DNA from 4 places in the Streptomyces sp. NPDC127197 genome. Region 3 is predicted to be linked to each of the others. Evidence: riboswitches for the same ligand, from Rfam matches in the RefSeq annotation. Region 3 holds a riboswitch; each other region holds the start of a gene.
What was found. A riboswitch is a leader RNA that binds a small molecule or an ion and turns the genes downstream of it on or off. The one in region 3 is predicted to bind cyclic di-AMP.
Positions count from the first base shown of each region.

Region 1: it holds a riboswitch for cyclic di-AMP, as region 3 does, so the genes downstream of both, ACFVJQ_RS19630 (transglycosylase family protein) here and ACFVJQ_RS04690 (NlpC/P60 family protein) in region 3, are expected to answer to the same signal.
Region 2: it holds a riboswitch for cyclic di-AMP, as region 3 does, so the genes downstream of both, ACFVJQ_RS00200 (transglycosylase SLT domain-containing protein) here and ACFVJQ_RS04690 (NlpC/P60 family protein) in region 3, are expected to answer to the same signal.
Region 4: it holds a riboswitch for cyclic di-AMP, as region 3 does, so the genes downstream of both, ACFVJQ_RS36620 (M23 family metallopeptidase) here and ACFVJQ_RS04690 (NlpC/P60 family protein) in region 3, are expected to answer to the same signal.

Region 1 is NZ_JBHXVG010000011.1:168,825-173,491, forward strand. It holds gene ACFVJQ_RS19620 (cytochrome P450) at 1-711, shown strand, start outside; gene ACFVJQ_RS19625 (transglycosylase family protein) at 909-1,907, shown strand; cyclic di-AMP (ydaO/yuaA leader) riboswitch at 2,090-2,258, shown strand; gene ACFVJQ_RS19630 (transglycosylase family protein) at 2,263-2,958, shown strand; gene eno (phosphopyruvate hydratase) at 3,312-4,592, shown strand.
Region 2 is NZ_JBHXVG010000001.1:39,181-43,847, reverse strand. It holds gene ACFVJQ_RS00210 (outer membrane lipoprotein carrier protein LolA) at 1-478, opposite strand, end outside; gene ACFVJQ_RS00205 (polyprenyl synthetase family protein) at 786-1,796, opposite strand; cyclic di-AMP (ydaO/yuaA leader) riboswitch at 2,464-2,643, shown strand; gene ACFVJQ_RS00200 (transglycosylase SLT domain-containing protein) at 2,649-3,137, shown strand; gene ACFVJQ_RS00195 (HAD family hydrolase) at 3,149-4,033, opposite strand; gene fahA (fumarylacetoacetase) at 4,319-4,667, shown strand, end outside.
Region 3 is NZ_JBHXVG010000002.1:444,065-448,731, reverse strand. It holds gene ACFVJQ_RS04700 (hypothetical protein) at 1-47, shown strand, start outside; gene ACFVJQ_RS04695 (tellurite resistance/C4-dicarboxylate transporter family protein) at 69-1,058, opposite strand; gene ACFVJQ_RS04690 (NlpC/P60 family protein) at 1,313-2,500, opposite strand; cyclic di-AMP (ydaO/yuaA leader) riboswitch at 2,508-2,680, opposite strand; gene pcrA (DNA helicase PcrA) at 2,988-4,667, shown strand, end outside.
Region 4 is NZ_JBHXVG010000037.1:21,427-26,093, reverse strand. It holds gene ACFVJQ_RS36630 (M16 family metallopeptidase) at 1-555, shown strand, start outside; gene ACFVJQ_RS36625 (M16 family metallopeptidase) at 552-1,940, shown strand; cyclic di-AMP (ydaO/yuaA leader) riboswitch at 2,144-2,308, shown strand; gene ACFVJQ_RS36620 (M23 family metallopeptidase) at 2,322-3,086, shown strand; gene ACFVJQ_RS36615 (GntR family transcriptional regulator) at 3,275-3,970, shown strand; gene ACFVJQ_RS36610 (HPr family phosphocarrier protein) at 4,229-4,510, opposite strand.

The DNA of each region.
Region 1 (4,667 bases), on a different contig from region 3:
CGGGGCGGGGTCGCGCGGTCGGTGAAGAAGATGCGCGGCTATCTTGCCGACCTCATCCACCGCAAGCGCGAGTCGCTCTCCGCCGAACCGGCCCCGGGCGAGGACCTCATCTCCGGCCTCATCCGCGCCTCCGACCACGGCGAGCACCTCACCGAGAACGAGGCCGCGGCGATGGCGTTCATCCTGCTGTTCGCCGGGTTCGAGACCACCGTCAACCTGATCGGCAACGGCACCTACGCCCTGCTCACCCACCCCGAACAGCGCACCCGCCTCCAGCAGGCCCTTGCCACCGGCGACCGCGGCCTGCTGGAAACCGGGGTCGAGGAACTTCTGCGCTACGACGGCCCGGTGGAGCTGGCCACCTGGCGGTTCGCCACCCAGCCGCTCACCATCGGCGGGCAGGACATCGCGCCCGGCGACCCCGTGCTCGTCGTACTCGCTGCCGCGGACCGGGATCCGCAGCGGTTCGCCGATCCGGACGCCCTCGACCTCGCCCGCCGTGACAACCAGCACCTCGGCTACGGGCACGGCATCCACTACTGCCTCGGCGCCCCGCTCGCCCGCCTGGAGGGGCAGACCGCGCTCGCGACCCTCCTCACCCGCCTCCCGGACCTCCGACTGGCCGTGGACCCCGGCGAGTTGCGCTGGCGCGGCGGCCTCATCATGCGCGGACTGCGCACGCTGCCCGTGGAGTTCACGCCCATTTCGTAATGGCAGCTCCCCGGATTCGGCCGGAATCCTCCACTCCGGCACCGAAAACGTGACACGACCTCAACTCTGTGATCTTCACGTGATCTGCGCGGCATTAACTTGTGACAAGTGATCGACTGCCGATACGTTCACCCAGCAGCGCGACGTCGAACACCAGTCGCCGCGCCGGTCACTGCTGTCTCGTGAAAGGTCCCCGCATGCTCTCCGGGAACGGTCGTCACCGTCGCCCCCGCCAGGCTCCGGCCCTCGTGGTCGCGGCCGGCGTGACCGGGTCCGCCATCGCCATCCCACTCCTCGGCGCCACCGGCGCGAGCGCGGCCAGCGGCACGACGTGGGACCGGGTGGCGGAGTGTGAGAGCGGCGGCTCCTGGAGCGCCAACTCGGGCGACGGGTACTACGGCGGGCTGCAACTGTCCCAGGAGGACTGGGAGCGGTACGGCGGCCTCGCGTACGCGGCCCGCGCCGACCAGGCCAGCCGTTCGCAGCAGATTGCCGTCGCCGAGCGGATTCTCGCGGACCAGGGTGTGGGCGCATGGGGCACCTGCGGGCTCACCGCCGGTCTCAACGCCGACAAGGGTTCGGCCGACGTGGACACGGGCGTGGCCGGTGACACCTCGTCGGACACTTCCGAGAGCCTGCGCAACTCGCTCGGCTTGTCCAACTCGTCTGGTTCCTCCAGCTCGTCCGATTCGTCTGATTCGGCAGAGTCTTCGCCTGAATCCACCGCGTCATCCCCGTCGTCTGACTCGTCATCGAATGCGACGGATGGTTCCGCGAGCCCGACGCCCACCGACTCCACCCCGGACAACTCTCAGGAATCCGATAGCTCACCCACAGCGGCCCCGAAGGCCACCGAATCGGACAACTCGGGGCAGACTGAAGGTGATTCCGGTCTGGTCGACACCGGTACGGGCAAGCATCGCGGCGACAGCGCCGACGAGGATGCCACCGGCGCTCGTACGACCGAGTCCTCGGGCCGCCACGCCTCGCGCGACAGCGCCTCCGCGCGCGATGCCGCCGACGGGTCGTACACCGTGCGCGAGGGGGACAGCCTCTGGGGCATCGCCGACTCCCTTGGCGTCCAAGGGGGATGGTCCGTGCTCTATGCGGACAACAAGGAGATCGTCGGCGCCGACCCCAACCACATCATCCCCGGTCAGACGCTGGATGTCGGGGTCGAACCGGGCGAAAAGTAGCGGGAGTTCACGTCATGCTTCGCGCCTAATGTCCGGTTTGGTGAAAGTGTGGGATGAGTCTCAGAGGCCCTGATCCTCTTTGAAATTCCGCCAATCGCGTGTCTACGGTCATGACCGCTCGCCAACGCGAGCCCCGGCTGCCGCAACGCCGAATCCTGCCAGCGGCCGTTCGGGAACAGTCGTCGCGTCAAGCGCCGTAGGCAGGAGCGGGGGACCCAAGGTAAGCGCCGCACCGGACAGTTGAGCCGGTACGGCTTGGGGTGAAGTCACGCCTCCCCACAGGGGCGTGGCCGGGCAACTCAACCGGCCCGAACCCGACAGCTCACCTCGCAGGCGTCGGTGAGGGGATCTCTCCATGCTGTTTTCCGGCAAGGGCAAGCACCGTCGTCCGTCCAAGGCCGCTCGCGCCATAGCCGTCGTCGGCGTCACCGGCGCCGCCGCCGTCGCCGCCCCGCTGATGGCGGCCGGCAGTGCCTCCGCCGCCACCGCCTCCGAGTGGGACGCCGTCGCCCAGTGCGAGTCGGGCGGCAATTGGTCCATCAACACCGGCAACGGCTACTACGGCGGTCTGCAGTTCTCCGCCTCCACCTGGGCCGCGTACGGCGGCACGCAGTACGCCGCCACGGCCGACCAGGCCACCAAGGCGCAGCAGATTCAGATCGCCGAGAAGGTGCTCGCGGGTCAGGGCAAGGGTGCCTGGCCGCACTGCGGCACGGGCCTGTCGAACGCCACGTACACCGGCGGTGGCGCGAGTGACTCCTCCCCGGAGGGCTCCTCGCAGAGCAGCACCGAGACCACCACCCGCTCGACCGAGCAGCAGCCGGCCTCCCGTTCGCAGGAGCGCCCGGCGCAGAAGACCGTCACCACCCCGACCGGTGAGAAGGTCGAGAAGGGCGACGGCGAGTACAAGGTCGTCACCGGCGACACCCTCAGCACCATCGCCGCGGAGCACGACGTCAAGGGCGGCTGGGAGAAGCTGTTCCAGCTGAACAAGGACATCGTCGAGGACGCCGACCTCATCTACCCGGGTCAGCAGCTGCACCTGAAGTGATCCGGATCCACCCGGGTCGGCAGCTTCGCCTGACCTGAAGTGATCCGGGCTTCGCAGACCCCCGTGAGGGTCCCCCGTCCCCACGGGCCCCGCCCCGGTGCGTGTTCCCCCGTACGCGCCGGGGCGGGTCTTTTGTGTCACCGCTCGCGCCTCGTTCTTCGCTCGGGGCCCTCGTTCTTCGCTCGGGCCCTCATTCTTGAGGAACCGTCTTTGTTCCGTTCGGAAACAATTTACGATCGGTTTCGTCCACGGGGTGGGCGACCGGCTGGCCGATCCCACGGAGCCGGTTAGGCTCATCTCGCAGAGCCGCTGCGGTCCTGCTAAACCGCGTCACATCCACGAAGGAGATGCTCGTGCCGTCCATCGACGTCGTCGTAGCCCGGGAAATCCTGGACTCCCGAGGCAACCCCACGGTCGAGGTCGAGGTCGGCCTCGACGACGGCAGCACGGGTCGTGCCGCCGTCCCGTCCGGCGCCTCCACGGGCGCCTTCGAGGCCATCGAGCTCCGCGACGGCGACCCCAACCGCTACCAGGGCAAGGGCGTCGAGAAGGCCGTCCTGGCCGTCATCGAGCAGATCGGCCCTGAGCTGGTCGGCTACGACGCCACCGAGCAGCGCCTGATCGACCAGGCGATGTTCGACCTCGACGCCACCGACAACAAGGGCTCCCTCGGCGCCAACGCCATCCTCGGCGTCTCGCTCGCCGTTGCGCACGCCGCCTCCGAGGCCAGCGACCTGCCGCTCTTCCGCTACCTGGGCGGCCCGAACGCGCACCTGCTGCCGGTGCCGATGATGAACATCCTGAACGGCGGCTCGCACGCCGACTCCAACGTGGACATCCAGGAGTTCATGATCGCCCCGATCGGCGCGGAGTCCTTCTCCGAGGCCCTGCGCTGGGGCACCGAGGTCTACCACACCCTCAAGAAGGTCTTGAAGAGCAAGGGCCTGGCCACCGGCCTCGGCGACGAGGGCGGCTTCGCCCCGAACCTCGGCTCCAACCGCGAGGCCCTCGACCTCATCCTCGAGGCGATCAAGGAGGCCGGCTACACCCCCGGCGAGCAGATCGCCCTCGCGCTCGACGTCGCCGCGTCCGAGTTCTACAAGGACGGCTCCTACCTCTTCGAGGGCAAGGCGCGCTCGGCCGCCGAGATGACCGAGTACTACGCCGAGCTGGTCGACGCCTACCCGCTGGTCTCCATCGAGGACCCGCTGTTCGAGGACGACTGGGAGGGCTGGAAGACCATCACCGCCAAGCTCGGTGACAAGGTCCAGCTCGTCGGCGACGACCTGTTCGTCACCAACCCCGAGCGCCTGGCCAAGGGCATCGAGGAGGGCGCCGCCAACGCCCTGCTGGTCAAGGTCAACCAGATCGGCTCGCTGACCGAGACCCTGGACGCCGTCGAGCTCGCCCAGCGCAACGGCTTCAAGTGCATGATGTCCCACCGCTCCGGCGAGACCGAGGACGTCACCATCGCCGACCTGGCCGTCGCCACCAACTGCGGCCAGATCAAGACCGGCGCCCCGGCCCGCTCCGAGCGCGTCGCCAAGTACAACCAGCTGCTGCGCATCGAGGAGATCCTCGACGACGCCGCGGTGTACGCCGGCCGCTCGGCGTTCCCCCGCTTCAAGGGCTGAGCAGGGCCCTGTAGGAAGCGTCGTACGTACGTCCCCGTACTCGGTCCCGTACCGTGTGCGGGGACGTACGCGCGT
Region 2 (4,667 bases), on a different contig from region 3:
ACACGTCCTTGCCGTTGTGGATCAGGCTGTACTCGGCGGCGTTCTCCAGCAGCGACAGCTTCTGCTTGTCCGGGCCGTCGGCGGCGACGCGCAGCGTGTGCGTGCCGGACGCCAGCTCGGTCAGCTTGGCCGACGGGTCGGCCGCGGAGCCCTCACCGTCCGAGGGGGTTGCGCCGGACGTCAGCCCGCTCTCCAGGCCGCCCAGGTCGGGCAGTCCCAGATCGGTGCTGATCTTCACCGTGCCGGACAGCTGCTGTACGTCCGACTCGGCGATCTTCTCGATGAGTTGCTGTGCGCTGATCTCCGGCAGGTCGGGGCTGCCGGAGTCGGCGATCGCGGGAACGAGCCCGATGGTCCCCGCAGCCACCCCCAGGACCGCCGCCGGGACGACGTACCGCGCGGCCTTGCGCCGCCGCGCCGCGCGCAGCTCTTCGGCCTGCGCCGCGGTCGTGCTGTCGTCGGATTCGTACGGTGCCATGTGTGCCTTACCTCCGTCGTCGGCGGCGGCTGTCCGTCACTTCGCGTCCTCGCACTCGTCCACCCTGAGCCGCCATTCTCACCCGAATCGGTGAGGAGTGGTGTGTTCCGTGGTCTCCATCTGACCAAACCGGATGCGAAGAAGCGTCAGACCGCGGGCTCAACTCCGTGTACTGCTGCGGTATGACACAAGCGAGCGGCGCCTCCCCCGACCCGTAGGGGTCGTAGGGGAGGCGCCACCTCGATACCGGGTTCCGGCGATCCGCCGAACAGGCCCCGCGATTCCGGCATGATCCGCCGGTCGGGTCCTATCCCGCGCGGTGCACCACCGCGTCGCACAGTTCGATGAGCGCCGCCTTGGCATCGCACTCCCGCAGCGGCGCAAGCGCCGACCGCGCATCCTCCGCGTACCGCACGGTGTCCCGTCGCGCCTGCTCCAGCGCGGGGTGCGCGCGCAGCGCGGCCAGCGCCTGCGCATGCCGGGCGTCGTCCGTCAGGTCGGAGTCCAGCAGCTCGCACAGGGCGATGTCCTCGGCCAGCCCCAGCCGGGCCGCGCGCTCGCGCAGCCGCAGCACGGGCAGGGTCGCGATGCCCTCCCGCAGATCCGTCCCCGGCGTCTTCCCGGACTCGTGGGAGTCGGACGCGATGTCCAGCACGTCGTCGGCGAGCTGGAAGGCGACGCCCAGCCGTTCGCCGTACTGCGTCAGGACGTTCACGAGCGACTCGTCGGCGCCCGACATCATCGCGCCGAAGCGGCACGAGACCGCCACCAGCGACCCCGTCTTGCCGGCCAGTACGTCCAGGTAGTGCTCGACCGGGTCGCGCCCGTCCGACGGCCCCGCCGTCTCCAGGATCTGACCGGTGACCAGCCGTTCGAACGCCTCCGCCTGCACCCGCACCGCCTCCGGCCCGAGGTCGGCCAGGATGTGCGAGGCACGGGCGAAGAGGAAGTCGCCGGTGAGGACCGCGACCGAGTTGCCCCAGCGGGCGTTCGCGCTCGCTACCCCGCGCCGTACCTCCGCCTCGTCCATCACGTCGTCGTGGTACAGCGTCGCGAGGTGGGTCAGCTCCACGACCACGGCCGAGGGCACGACCCCGGGCGCGTAGGGGTCACCGAACTGCGCGGCGAGCATCACCAGCAGCGGGCGGAACCGCTTGCCTCCGGCCCGCACCAGGTGCTGCGCGGCCTCCGTGATGAACGGGACCTCACTCTTGGTTGCTTCGAGCAACCCTTCCTCGACAGCCGCCAATCCGGCCTGGACATCGGCTTCCAGAGCCTGGTCCCGCACGCTCAGCCCGAACGGCCCGACGACGGTCACGAGGGGTCTCCTGTCTGCTGGTGTCTACCGGCGGTTACGCGGTTTGTCGATACGTCGCTGCCTTCACTCAAGTCAGCGTATCCGGTCACGTTTCGATCACCGAGGGCGCCCGGGGTTACAGGCCGGGCTGTATCGGATCACGAGCGGTATGTTTTCGATCAGTTGATACGAGCAGTTATTTATCGACTTAAGTCGAATAGGTGAGCTTTGTCCCGTATCACCCTCGCCGCACCGTCTCACTCCGGCCATTCGGGTGACCTCGACACACACCCGTACACCCCCGCACCCTTCCCCTACGAGGCGACCCTGACCCCCAATGGGGTGATTTGCACAGAAGGTGGAGAGGTTCTCTTCCATCGCATTCGGGAGAAGCGCATCCCACGCACAGCCGATTGATAGGCACTTGAGCTCATTGCCCGATTTGCCACTCTTGCACCCGCGCGTGATGTGACTCACCTTCACCTGTCCACAGGTTTCACACAGTCAGCGACCATCCGGCTTTCCAGGCTGGCGAGTTGAGCCTTGGCACACGCAAAGGATCAAGCTGACAAAACACCCCAGATGAAGATCAAACAGCATGTTGCGTGAACCCGCTACTTGTTTCCGACATGTGCTCTCGCATACGTTCCGGGCCAGTCGGGCGGACGCCGAATCCTGCCGCCGCCCGATACCACCGATGACGAGACCACTCACGCACGGCAGGAGCGGGGGACCCAGGTAAGTCGCCGGGCCGGACGTCGTACGACGCACCGGAACGGCTTGGGGTGAAGTTGCGCTCGCAAGGGCGCGGCCGGGCACCTCCCAGCCCGAACCCGACAGCTCACCTCGCAGGCGAAGGAGAGGAACAAGCCCATGCCTGCAAACGGTCAGCTCTGCCGCACCCGTACCGCCCGCATAGCCCGCAAGCTCGCGGTCGCCGGCACCGGCGCGGCCGTGCTCGCCCTGCCGCTCATCGGTGCGAGCACCGCATCGGCCGCCACCCCCGCCGCGGTGACCGCGAAGACCGCCACCACGGCGTACTCCGACAACCTCGACGGCTGGATCCGCGAGTCGCTCGCCATCATGGCGCAGCACGGAATCCCGGGCTCCTACAACGGCATCTACCGCAACGTCATGCGCGAGTCGTCCGGCAACCCGGCCGCCATCAACAACTGGGACTCCAACGCGGCCAAGGGCACCCCGTCCAAGGGCCTGCTCCAGGTCATCGACCCGACCTTCGCCGCTTACCACGTGCCCGGCACGGCCTACGACCCGTTCGACCCGGTCGCCAACATCACCGCCGCCTGCAACTACGCGGCCGACCGCTACGGCTCGATCGACAACGTCTTCGGCGCCTACTGAGCCCTTCGCGCCTACTGAACCTTCGTACCCACCGAGGGCCTGCGCCCGCCGAGCCGCTGCGGGCGCCGGTCCTCGGTGAGGAGCTGTTCGAGGACGACGGCGATGCCGTCGTCCTCGTTCGAGAGGGTGATCTCGTCGGCCACCGCCTTCAGTTCGGGGTGCGCGTTGGCCATGGCGACGCCGTGGGCGGCCCAGTCGAACATCGGGATGTCGTTGGGCATGTCTCCGAAGGCGATGGTGTCCTCGGGGCGCAGCCCCAGATGCCGGGCCGCCAGCGCCAACCCCGTCGCCTTGGTGATGCCGGACGGCTGAAGCTCGACCGTCCCGGGCCCCGACATGGTGACCGTCGCGAGCGAACCCACCACCGAGCGGGCCACCGACGCCAACTCGTCGTCGGACAGGGCGGGATGGCGCAGCAGCACCTTGCTGATGGGCTCGCACCACAGGTCGGCACGCCGGCCGACCCGTACCGCCGGCAACGTCGGGTGCGGCATCCGATACCCCGGCTCGATGAGCGTCAGGCCGTCGACGCCGTCCTGGTCGACGGCCGCATACACCGTGCCGACCTCCGCCTCGATCTTGCCGAGCGCGGTCTCGGCCAGTTCCCGGTCCAGGGTGACCGACCACAGCAGACGGTCCACGCCGGCGTCGTACAGCTGCGCGCCCTGCCCGCACACCGCGAGTCCCCCGCCACCCAGGAACTTCAGCAGCGGCCGCACCCTGGGCGCCGGCCGTCCCGTCACCACCAGATGCCGGGCACCGGCCGCCGAGACCCGCGCGAGCGCGGTGAGCGACCGGTCGGAGACCGTGTCGTCGCCGCGCAGCAGCGTTCCGTCCAGGTCGGTGGCGATGAGGGCGTACGAGGTGCGCTCGGCATATGCGATGGGTGCGGCCATGATCAGAGAATACGGACACCGCGCCCACGCCGTTCATCCCCAACTCCCTTCCACGCCCCCACATTTCAGCGGTCCGGCCCCTCGCGCCGGCCGTCGGGCGGACGAAGGCGCGTTGCGGATGGCGGGTCACGGACAGCGTGACGAGGTCACGGGTATGCACGACTCCCCCATTCCGAACATTGCGGACCCTTTGCGTGCTTAAGTCACTGCCCAAGACGGCCGCCGCAGCCGTAACGTGTGCCGCGACCGCATGGACCGTACGTACGAAAGTGAGGCAGCACCCCGATGCCCCCCTTCGATGTCCCCGAGGGCGACCCCTTCGGTCCGCACAACCTTCCGTACGGCGTCTTCTCACCCGCCGGGTCCACCGAACGCACCGTCGGCGTCCGTCTCGGCGACCACGTCCTGGACGCCGGCGCGGCAGCACTGGCACTCGGCTCCCCGTATGCCACCCTGCTGGCCCGGCCCACCCTGAACACACTGCTCGCCGCCGGCCGCACCGCCTGGTCGGACGTCCGGCGCGCGCTGACCGCCTGGGTGACGGTGCCGTCCCACCGCGAAACCCTCGCGCCCCTGATGCACCCCCTCTCCTCGGTGACCCTGCACCTGCCCTTCGAGGTCGCGGACTACGTCG
Region 3 (4,667 bases):
GCCTGCTGACCACAGCGAACGTCTTCATCGCGGTGCTCTGGACCTGAGCCCCGGCCGAGGCCCGCGGCTCACGGTCTGGGGTGCCCGGGCGCCGCGGGGCGTACGGCCTCCCGGGCGGCCGCGACCGCCCCGACCGCGACCGCGAGCCACGCCGCCACCGCGATCCACAGCAGCACCTCCCCGGGCCACTCGAGCCATGAGACGTCGACGGCGGCGGCGACGGCCAGCGTCGCCGCCGCCGTCATACCCATCGGGAAAACCGTGGACCAGCGGCACACGTCGTAGCGCAGACGCGGCCGGACCACCTCGGCGACGAGCAGTACGGCGTACCAGCCCAGGTCGAGGACGAGCAAGGCGACGGTCACGGTCCGCAGGACGCCGCTGTTGTCGTCGTTCCAGAGGTACAGGCCCGGTCCGTCGGCGGCGATGAGTTTCGCCCCGGCGAGCGCCGAGATCGCCGCCGCGCCGCCCGCGACCCACTGGTCCCCCGGCCCCTCGATCACCTGCCGCAGATCGAAGCGGGCCAGTGCGAGGCCGTACAGCACCAGGCCCAGCCAGAACAGTACGAGCGCCGCGTGTGCGAGCCACGCCGCCGACTCGGCCTTCGCGAGGGTCGCGCCGAGCACGGCGAGCCCCTGCGTGGCCACGGTCCCGAGGAACACCGCCCCCGGCATACGCCGCCGCTGCCAGTGCCGCACGACGGGCACCAGCAGCACCGGCCACAGCAGCGTGGCCAGCGCCAGCAGCGCCGCGGCCAGGAGCTGCCAGTCCAGCGCGGACAGGCGGGTCCCCAGCACGGTGGTCGCGGCGACGGCGGTGAGCGCCGCCGGCGTTCCCGCCTCCCTCACCCAGCGCTCCCGCTGCCGCAGCAGCCGCGTGAGGAAGTCCGCCGCCAGGGCCAGCCATGCCGCGCAGGCCATCACGAGGAGGATTCGGGACAGGACCTCGTAGCCCGTCAGGTGCAGGCCGACCGAGACGATGCCGGTCGCCATGACGGCGGCCCCGGCCGCCGGCGGATGCTGCGCCCACCAGGCGCGGAGGGGGGAGGAGCCGGGCATGCGCCGATGCTAAGGAGCCCCGCGCGTCGCGCGAGCGGGCCACGCGCGCCGACACTCGAAAACCACGCGGGCGCGCGGCAACGGGCTCACACCGAGCGTGCGCCGTTTCGGGGGCGCGCGAGCCTGCAGGCGCCTCTCGTACGCGCCTGCCCAACAGCACCCCACGCGCGCGTGCCTGCGGAAAACGCCCCCACGCGCGTGCCCACGGAAGCCTCCCCGGGCGTGCCATCCGGCCCGCCCCTTGCCTCCGCCTGTCAGGCCGGTCGTACCACGCTGTGGATGGACGACTCCCCGTCGTAGTAGATCGACTCCTCGCGCACGTACGTGCCGGGCTTCGGGGCGTGGATCATCATGCCGTTGCCGATGTAGATGCCGACGTGGGTGACGTCGTCGTAGAAGAAGACCAGGTCGCCGGGCTGGGCGGCCGCGAGGGAGACCGTGGTGCCCGCGTTCACCTGGTCGTAGGTGGTGCGCGGGAGGGAGACGCCGGCGGCCTTCCACGCGCCCTGGGTGAGGCCGGAGCAGTCGTAGGAGTCCGGGCCGGTCGCGCCCCAGACGTACGGCTTGCCGATCTGCGCGCGGGAGAAGGCGAGCGCCTTCTCGGCCTTGGTGGCGTACGAGGAGTCGGGGGCCGAGGTGTCGGAGCCCGTCTCGGTCCCTGTGCCCGTATCCGTGGAGGAGCCGCTTCCGGTCTCCTCCTGCTGCGCGGCGGCCTCCTGGCGCTGCCGCTCCTCCTCCGCCTGCTGCCGGGCGAGCTCCGCGGCCTTGCGCTCGGCCTCCTCCTGCTTCTTCTTCTCGATCGCCGCCAGCCGCGCCTTCTCCTCGGCGGTCAGCTGCGACAGCAGTTCGCGCGCGTCGGCGAGCTTCTTCTGGACGGTGGCCTTGGCCGTCTTCAGATCGCTCTGCGACTCCGTGAGCGTCTCGAGGCTCTCGGTGGCCTCCTGGCGCTTCTCCATCGTCGCGGACTGCTGGGTGAAGTAGTCGTCGACCGCGCCCTTCTGACGGCTGGTCAGCCTGCCCATCAGCTGGGTCTGGTCGAAGTAGTCCTGCGGCGAGTCCGCGAGCAGGAAGGTCGCGGTGTCGGGGGCGGAGGCGCCGGTCCGGTACTGAGCCGCTGCGTACGAGCCCAGCTCCTCGCGCGCCTCGTTGAGCTTCTGGGTGCGCTGGGCGACGTCGTCGAGGAGGGTGTCGACCTGCTTGCGCTGTTTCGCGGTCTTCTCTTTGGCTGCGTTGTACTTCTCGGTCGCCGACTCCGCCTGGCGGTAGAGATCGTCGACCTTCTTCTCGACTTCTTCGAGGCTCGGCTTGTCGTCGGCCGAGGGGGTGGCATTGGCCGTCTGGGAGAGCAGGGCCACAGACGTGAGGGCAGCCGTGGCAAGCGCGGGGGTCCGTATGCCTGCGACGCGCGCGCCCGTGGGACGCGACTTACGGTGCGACGCCAAGGGAGGCGACTCCTTCCATGGGCCGCCTACCGGGTTAGCTGTCGGGTTCGGGCGGGTGGTTCGGAAGGGTTGCCCTACGGTCCCCTCCCGGGAAGGGAGTCGGACCGATTCACCCCAGAGTCGGTTGGGTCCCCGGCTCCGGCAGCCACGGGGGCGCACCGGACTCGGCGGAGGCCGTGCGGCCCGGCGACGTTCGCCGGTGGGGGTCGTACGGCCTGCCCGGCACGGTAGCCAACTCGTGTGGTGCGTGTGAAGGTTGGTGGGTGATATGCCCGATACATTTTCGTGACTTTCAGTCAGTGGTCGCGGGTGGTATTGGGGTGGGCTCGGAGAGTGAGCCGACGTCGAGGTGGGTAGGGACGAAAGATCGCCGGCCGCTGCATCCGATGTGATTCCGGCCGCACTACCAAGATCGACGGTATTCCGGCCGGGGATGTTCTCGGGGCGGCCGCGGGTTGTCAGTGGGGCGCCCTAGACTCGGAGAGCGATGAGCAGCCTCTTTGACGACAGCTTCCTGGCGGACCTCCAGGCCCCGCGGGCCCACGAGGAGCACCCGCCGCCGCCCGAGGACGATCACGTTCCGGAGCCGATCCCGGACGATCTGTTCGGCGGGAAGTTCGACGTGCCCCCGGACCGGGACATGTACTACCGCGACGGCGCCCCGCGTCCGGCCATGGACGCGGCAGCGCTCCTGGAGGGGCTGAATGACAACCAGCGCGCCGCCGTCGTCCACTCCGGCTCCCCCCTGCTCATCGTGGCCGGCGCCGGCTCCGGCAAGACCCGCGTGCTCACCCACCGCATCGCCCACCTCCTCGCCGAGCGGGGCGTGCACCCGGGCCAGATCCTCGCGATCACCTTCACCAACAAGGCCGCCGGCGAGATGAAGGAGCGCGTCGAGCAGCTCGTCGGCCCGCGCGCGAACGCGATGTGGGTCATGACCTTCCACAGCGCGTGCGTGCGCATCCTGCGCCGGGAGAGCAAGAAGCTCGGCTTCACGTCGTCGTTCTCGATCTACGACGCCGCCGACAGCAAACGCCTCATGGCCCTGGTCTGCCGCGACCTGGACCTCGACCCCAAGCGCTACCCGCCCAAGTCCTTCAGCGCCAAGATCAGCAACCTCAAGAACGAGCTGATCGACGAGGAGGACTTCGCCGCCCAGGCCACCGACGGCTTCGAGAAGACCCTCGCCCAGGCCTACGCTCTGTACCAGTCGCGGCTGCGCGAGGCGAACGCCCTCGACTTCGACGACCTGATCATGACGACGGTCAATCTGCTCCGCGCCTTCCCGGACGTCGCCGAGCACTACCGCCGCCGCTTCCGCCATGTACTCGTCGACGAGTACCAGGACACCAACCACGCCCAGTACGCCCTCGTACGCGAACTCGTCGGCACCGGCGAGCACGACGAGGACGTACCACCCGGCGAGGGCAACCTGCCGCCCGCCGAGCTGTGCGTGGTGGGTGACGCCGACCAGTCGATCTACGCCTTCCGCGGGGCGACCATCCGCAACATCCTTCAGTTCGAGGAGGACTACCCGGACGCGACGACCATCCTGCTGGAGCAGAACTACCGCTCCACCCAGACGATCCTCTCCGCCGCCAACGCCGTCATCGAGCGCAACGAGTCCCGCCGCCCGAAGAACCTCTGGACCAACGCGGGTGCGGGCGCGCGCATCACCGGCTATGTCGCCGACACGGAGCACGACGAGGCCCAGTTCGTCGCCGACGAGATAGACCGCCTCACGGACGCGGGCGAGGCGAAGGCCGGGGACGTCGCCGTCTTCTACCGGACGAACGCCCAGTCCCGTGTGTTCGAAGAGATCTTCATCCGCGTCGGCCTGCCCTACAAGGTCGTCGGCGGCGTGCGCTTCTACGAGCGCAAGGAGGTCCGGGACGTCCTGGCCTACCTGCGCGTGCTGGCCAACCCGGAGGACTCGGTCCCGCTGCGCCGTATTCTCAACGTCCCCAAGCGGGGCATCGGCGACCGCGCGGAGGCGATGATCGACGCCCTCTCCCAGCGGGAGAAGATCAGCTTCCCGCAGGCGCTGAAGCGCGTGGACGAGGCGTACGGCATGGCCGCGCGCTCCACGAACGCCGTCAAGCGGTTCAACACGCTCATGGAGGACCTCCGAACGATCGTCGAGTCCGGCGCCGGCCCCGCGACGATC
Region 4 (4,667 bases), on a different contig from region 3:
TACCGGCTCCCGCACGACGGCACGCGCGCGTGCGACGCGGCCGACCTGGCCCTCACCGTCCTCGGCGGCGGCGAGTCGTCCCGCCTCTACAACCGGCTCGTACGGCGTGACCGTACGGCCGTGGCGGCCGGGTTCGGCCTGCTGCGGCTGGCCGGAGCGCCCTCCCTGGGATGGCTGGACGTGAAGACCTCCGGTGACGTCGAGGTGCCGGTCATCGAGGCCGCCATCGACGAGGAGCTCGCCCGGTTCGCCGAGGAGGGCCCCACGGCCGAGGAAATGGAGCGCGCCCAGGCCCAGTTGGAGCGCGAGTGGCTGGACCGGCTCGGCACGGTCGCCGGCCGCGCCGACGAACTGTGCCGGTACGCCGTGCTGTTCGGCGACCCGCAGCTGGCCCTGACCGCCGTCCAGCGCGTGCTGGACGTCACGGCCGAAGAGGTCCAGGAGGTCGCCAAGGCCCGCCTGCGCCCCGACAACCGCGCGGTGCTCGTCTACGAGCCGACCGCCGCCGACGCCACCGAAGCCACCGACGACAACAACGAGGAGGCGGCCCAGTGACCGAGCTCGCCACGATGGAGTTCCACCCCCAGCCCCGGGCGGGCGAGGCCAGGCCGTGGGCCTTCCCGGCGCCCACGCGCGGGACGCTCGACAACGGCCTGACGGTCCTGCGCTGCCACCGCCCCGGCCAGCAGGTCGTCGCCGTCGAGGTGCTCCTGGGCGCGCCCCTGGAGGCCGAGCCGACCGGCCTCGACGGCGTCGCCACGATCATGGCGCGGGCCTTCTCCGAGGGCACCGACAAGCACTCCGCCGAGGAGTTCGCCGCCGAGCTGGAGCGCTGCGGCGCCACCCTCGACTCGCACGCCGACCACCCCGGCGTCCGCCTGAGCCTGGAGGTCCCCGCCTCCCGTCTGGCCAAGGCCCTCGGCCTGCTCGCCGACGCCCTCAGGGCGCCCGCATTCGCCGACAGCGAGGTCGAGCGGCTCGTGCGCAACCGCCTCGACGAGATCCCGCACGAGCTGGCCAATCCGTCCCGCCGTGCCGCCAAGGAGCTCTCCAAGGAGCTGTTCCCGGCGACCTCGCGCATGTCGCGCCCGCGCCAGGGCACCGAGGAGACGGTCGCCGCCATCGACTCCGCGGCCGTGCGCGCCTTCTACGAGAAGCACGTCCGGCCCGCCACGGCCAGCGCAGTCGTCGTCGGCGACCTCACCGGCGTCGACCTCGACGCGCTGCTCGGTGACACCCTGGGCGCCTGGACCGGTGCCCCGGCCCAGCCGCGCCCCGTGCCGCCGGTGACCGCCGACGACACCGGCCGGGTCGTCATCGTGGACCGCCCCGGCGCCGTGCAGACCCAGCTGCTGATCGGCCGCGTCGGCTCCGACCGGCACGACCGCGTGTGGCCTGCCCAGGTGCTCGGCACGTATTGCCTGGGCGGCACCCTCACCTCCCGCCTGGACCGTGTCCTGCGCGAGGAGAAGGGCTACACCTACGGAGTGCGCGCGTTCGGCCAGGTGCTGCGCTCGGCGCCCGACGGCAGCGGCGCCGCGATGCTCGCCATCAGCGGCTCCGTCGACACGCCGAACACCGGTCCCGCCCTGCAGGACCTCTGGACGGTGCTGCGCACACTCGCCGAGCAGGGTCTGACCGATCCCGAGCGGGACGTCGCCGTACAGAACCTCGTCGGGGTGGCGCCGCTCAAGTACGAGACCGCGGCGGCCGTCGCGAGCACGCTGGCCGACCAGGTCGAGCAGCACCTGCCCGACGACTACCAGGCGACGCTGTACCAGCAGCTCGCCGCGACGGGCACCGTCGAGGCCACCGCGGCGGTCGTCAACGCCTTCCCGGTGGACCGTCTCGTGACCGTCCTCGTCGGCGATGCGGCGCAGATCAAGGAGCCTGTCGCGGCCCTCGGCATCGGCGAAGTCACCGTCGTCACGGCCGAGTAGAAGGCCTGACAGCGGCACGCGCGCGTAGGGGCCCTGGTGACGAAAGAGTCACCAGGGCCCCTTTATGTCCCAATTGAGGGAGAGGCTGCCTGTCTGACCTGTGGCATGCGCTACAAAAGCCGTGTTCTGTTTGGGGATTGAAAGATGCCCCGTTTAGCGTCTTCCGGGCTGTCCGTCAGGCAGTGCGCCGCGCCCGCGGCACCGGACAGCCATCGCCGAGTCCCCGAACGGCGCGAGCCAGGGGAGCCGGGGACCCAACGATGCAGTCCCTGGGGTGAATCGGACGCCCGCGCGCAGCGAGGGGGTCCGTAGGAGACCTTCCTGCTCCGAACCCGTCAGCTAACCCGGTAGGCGAGAAGGAAGGAAAGGACCAGCCACTTCATGGCGTTCACCCGCGCCACCGGGAAGCATCGTCGTCCCAGCCGGATACAGCGCAGCACCGCCCGCGCCGCGGGCGTCGCCGCGCTCACCACCACCGGCGTCGTCGGCACCCTGGCCGCCCCCGCGCTCGCCGCCGAGCCGGCGCTCGAGCAGACCGGCCTGCTGCCGGTCGTCACCATCGGCGACTCGGTCGCCGACCAGATCGACGCTCAGGCGGCCGCCCAGCAGCAGGCCGCCGAGGAGGCCGCCGCCGAGAAGGCGGCCGAAGCGGCCGCCGAGAAGCGCGCGGAGGAGCGGGCCAAGGAGGCGCGCGAGGCCAAGGAGCGGGCCGCCCGTGAGGCCGAGCGCAAGCGACTCAACACCTATGTGCTGCCCATCACCGGCTCCTATGTCTCCACCGGCTACCAGTCCGGCGGCTCCCTGTGGTCCTCCGGCAGCCACACCGGTGTCGACTTCCACGCCACGAGCGGCACGCCCGTCCACGCGGTCGGCTCCGGCACCGTCGTCGAGGCCGGCTGGGGCGGGGCGTACGGCAATCAAGTCGTGATCAAGATGAACGACGGTACGTACACCCAGTACGGCCACCTGTCGTCCATCGCCGTCTCGGTCGGCCAGACGGTCACCCCGGGACAGCAGATCGCCCTCTCCGGCGCCACCGGCAACGTCACCGGAGCACACCTGCACTTCGAGGCCCGTACGACCGCCGAGTACGGCTCGGACATCGACCCCCTGGCCTACCTCCGCTCGCACGGTGTGAGCGTCTGACGACAGGCGGCTGCGCTGCCCGAAGCCCTGGCTCCCCGAGCCGGGGCTTTCGGCGTTTCAGGGGTCTGTTTGTCCAAAAAATATCCATGGATTCCGGCCCGCCATCGGAAATTCCGGCTCTTTGCAATAGAGTCACTGAACACACGTCAATCGTCGACGTTTCACGGGGATTAAGGCGGAGGTCGGTCATGCGTATTCCGGCGCACTCGGTGTGCACGGCGATCCGGGACGACATCGTCGCGGGTGTCTACGAGCGTGGCGGCCGGCTCACCGAGGAACTCCTCGCGCGCCGCTACGGCGTCTCGCGCGTCCCCGTCCGGGAGGCCCTGCGCACCCTGGAAGCGGAGGGTTTCGTGGTGACCCGGCGGCACGCGGGCGCGTGCGTCGCGGAGCCCACCGAGCAGGAGGCCTCCGACCTGCTGGAGATGCGCATGCTGCTGGAGCCGCTCGGCGCCGCCCGGGCCGCCCAGCGGCGCACCGAGGCCCATCTGAAGGTCCTGCGCGGTCTCGTCCGGCTGGGCCAGGAGCGGGCGAGGAGGGGCAACAGCGAGGATCTGCGCTCGCTGGGCGGCTGGTTCCACGAGACGCTCGCCCAGGCCTCCGGCAGCCCCGCGCTGATCGCGATGCTGACCCAGCTGCGGCACAAGATCGCCTGGATGTACGCCGTGGAGGCGCCGGCCAGCCCCGCGGAGTCCTGGACGGAGCACGGCGCGATCGTGGACGCCGTGGCGCGCGGCGACGGCGAGCGCGCGCGGGCCATCACGGCGCTGCACACCGAGCGCGCGACCGCCGCGCACCGGCTCCGGTTCGTCGGCGGCCAGGATCGCACCGACCGTGTGAGGACTTCGCAACACCCCGTAAACATGTCCAGCCTGCGGCATTAACATATGCGCCGTATACAAAGAGGAGATATTCGGTGGCGGTGTATTTCCGCTGCCCTTTTCTGGCGCGCCGGGAATTAACGTCCGCGCGTCACAGGTGTGCCCGCGTGAATTGCGTCACGCCCGCCGTGGAAAAGGCGTGAGGCTGCTGCGGGAAAGACGCGAAGCCGCTGGCGGCAAACGCATGAGCCCGCTGCGGAAATGGCGAAGCCGCGCCGCCCGGGAAGGGCGACGCGGCTTCACTGACCGCTGTGCGGGCGGTCAGACGGTCTCGGGCAGCTCCTCGAGGCCCTCGGAGACCAGCTTGGCCAGGCGGTCGAGGGCCGCGTCGGCGCCGTCGGCGTCGGAGGCCAGGACGATCTCCTCGCCGCCCTCGGCGCCCAGGCTGAGAACGGCCAGCATGGAGGCCGCGTTGACGGGGTTGCCCCCGGCCTTGGCGATCGTCACCGGGACGCCTGCGGCCGTGGCGGCTCGGACGAAGATGGAGGCGGGGCGGGCGTGGAGGCCCTCGGCCCAGCCGACGTTGACGCGGCGCTCAGCCATGTGATGCTGCCCTTCAGGTGTTCAGGGTTGTCTAGACCAGTTTCCCATATCGTGAAGCATGCCCGGTGCGGTCCTTCGTCCCGTCCGGAGGTGGCGTCGGACCGCGGCCTCGGTCCGACTCCCGTCCTTGCACAGACTGCCTCGCGCCGTTGTCGTA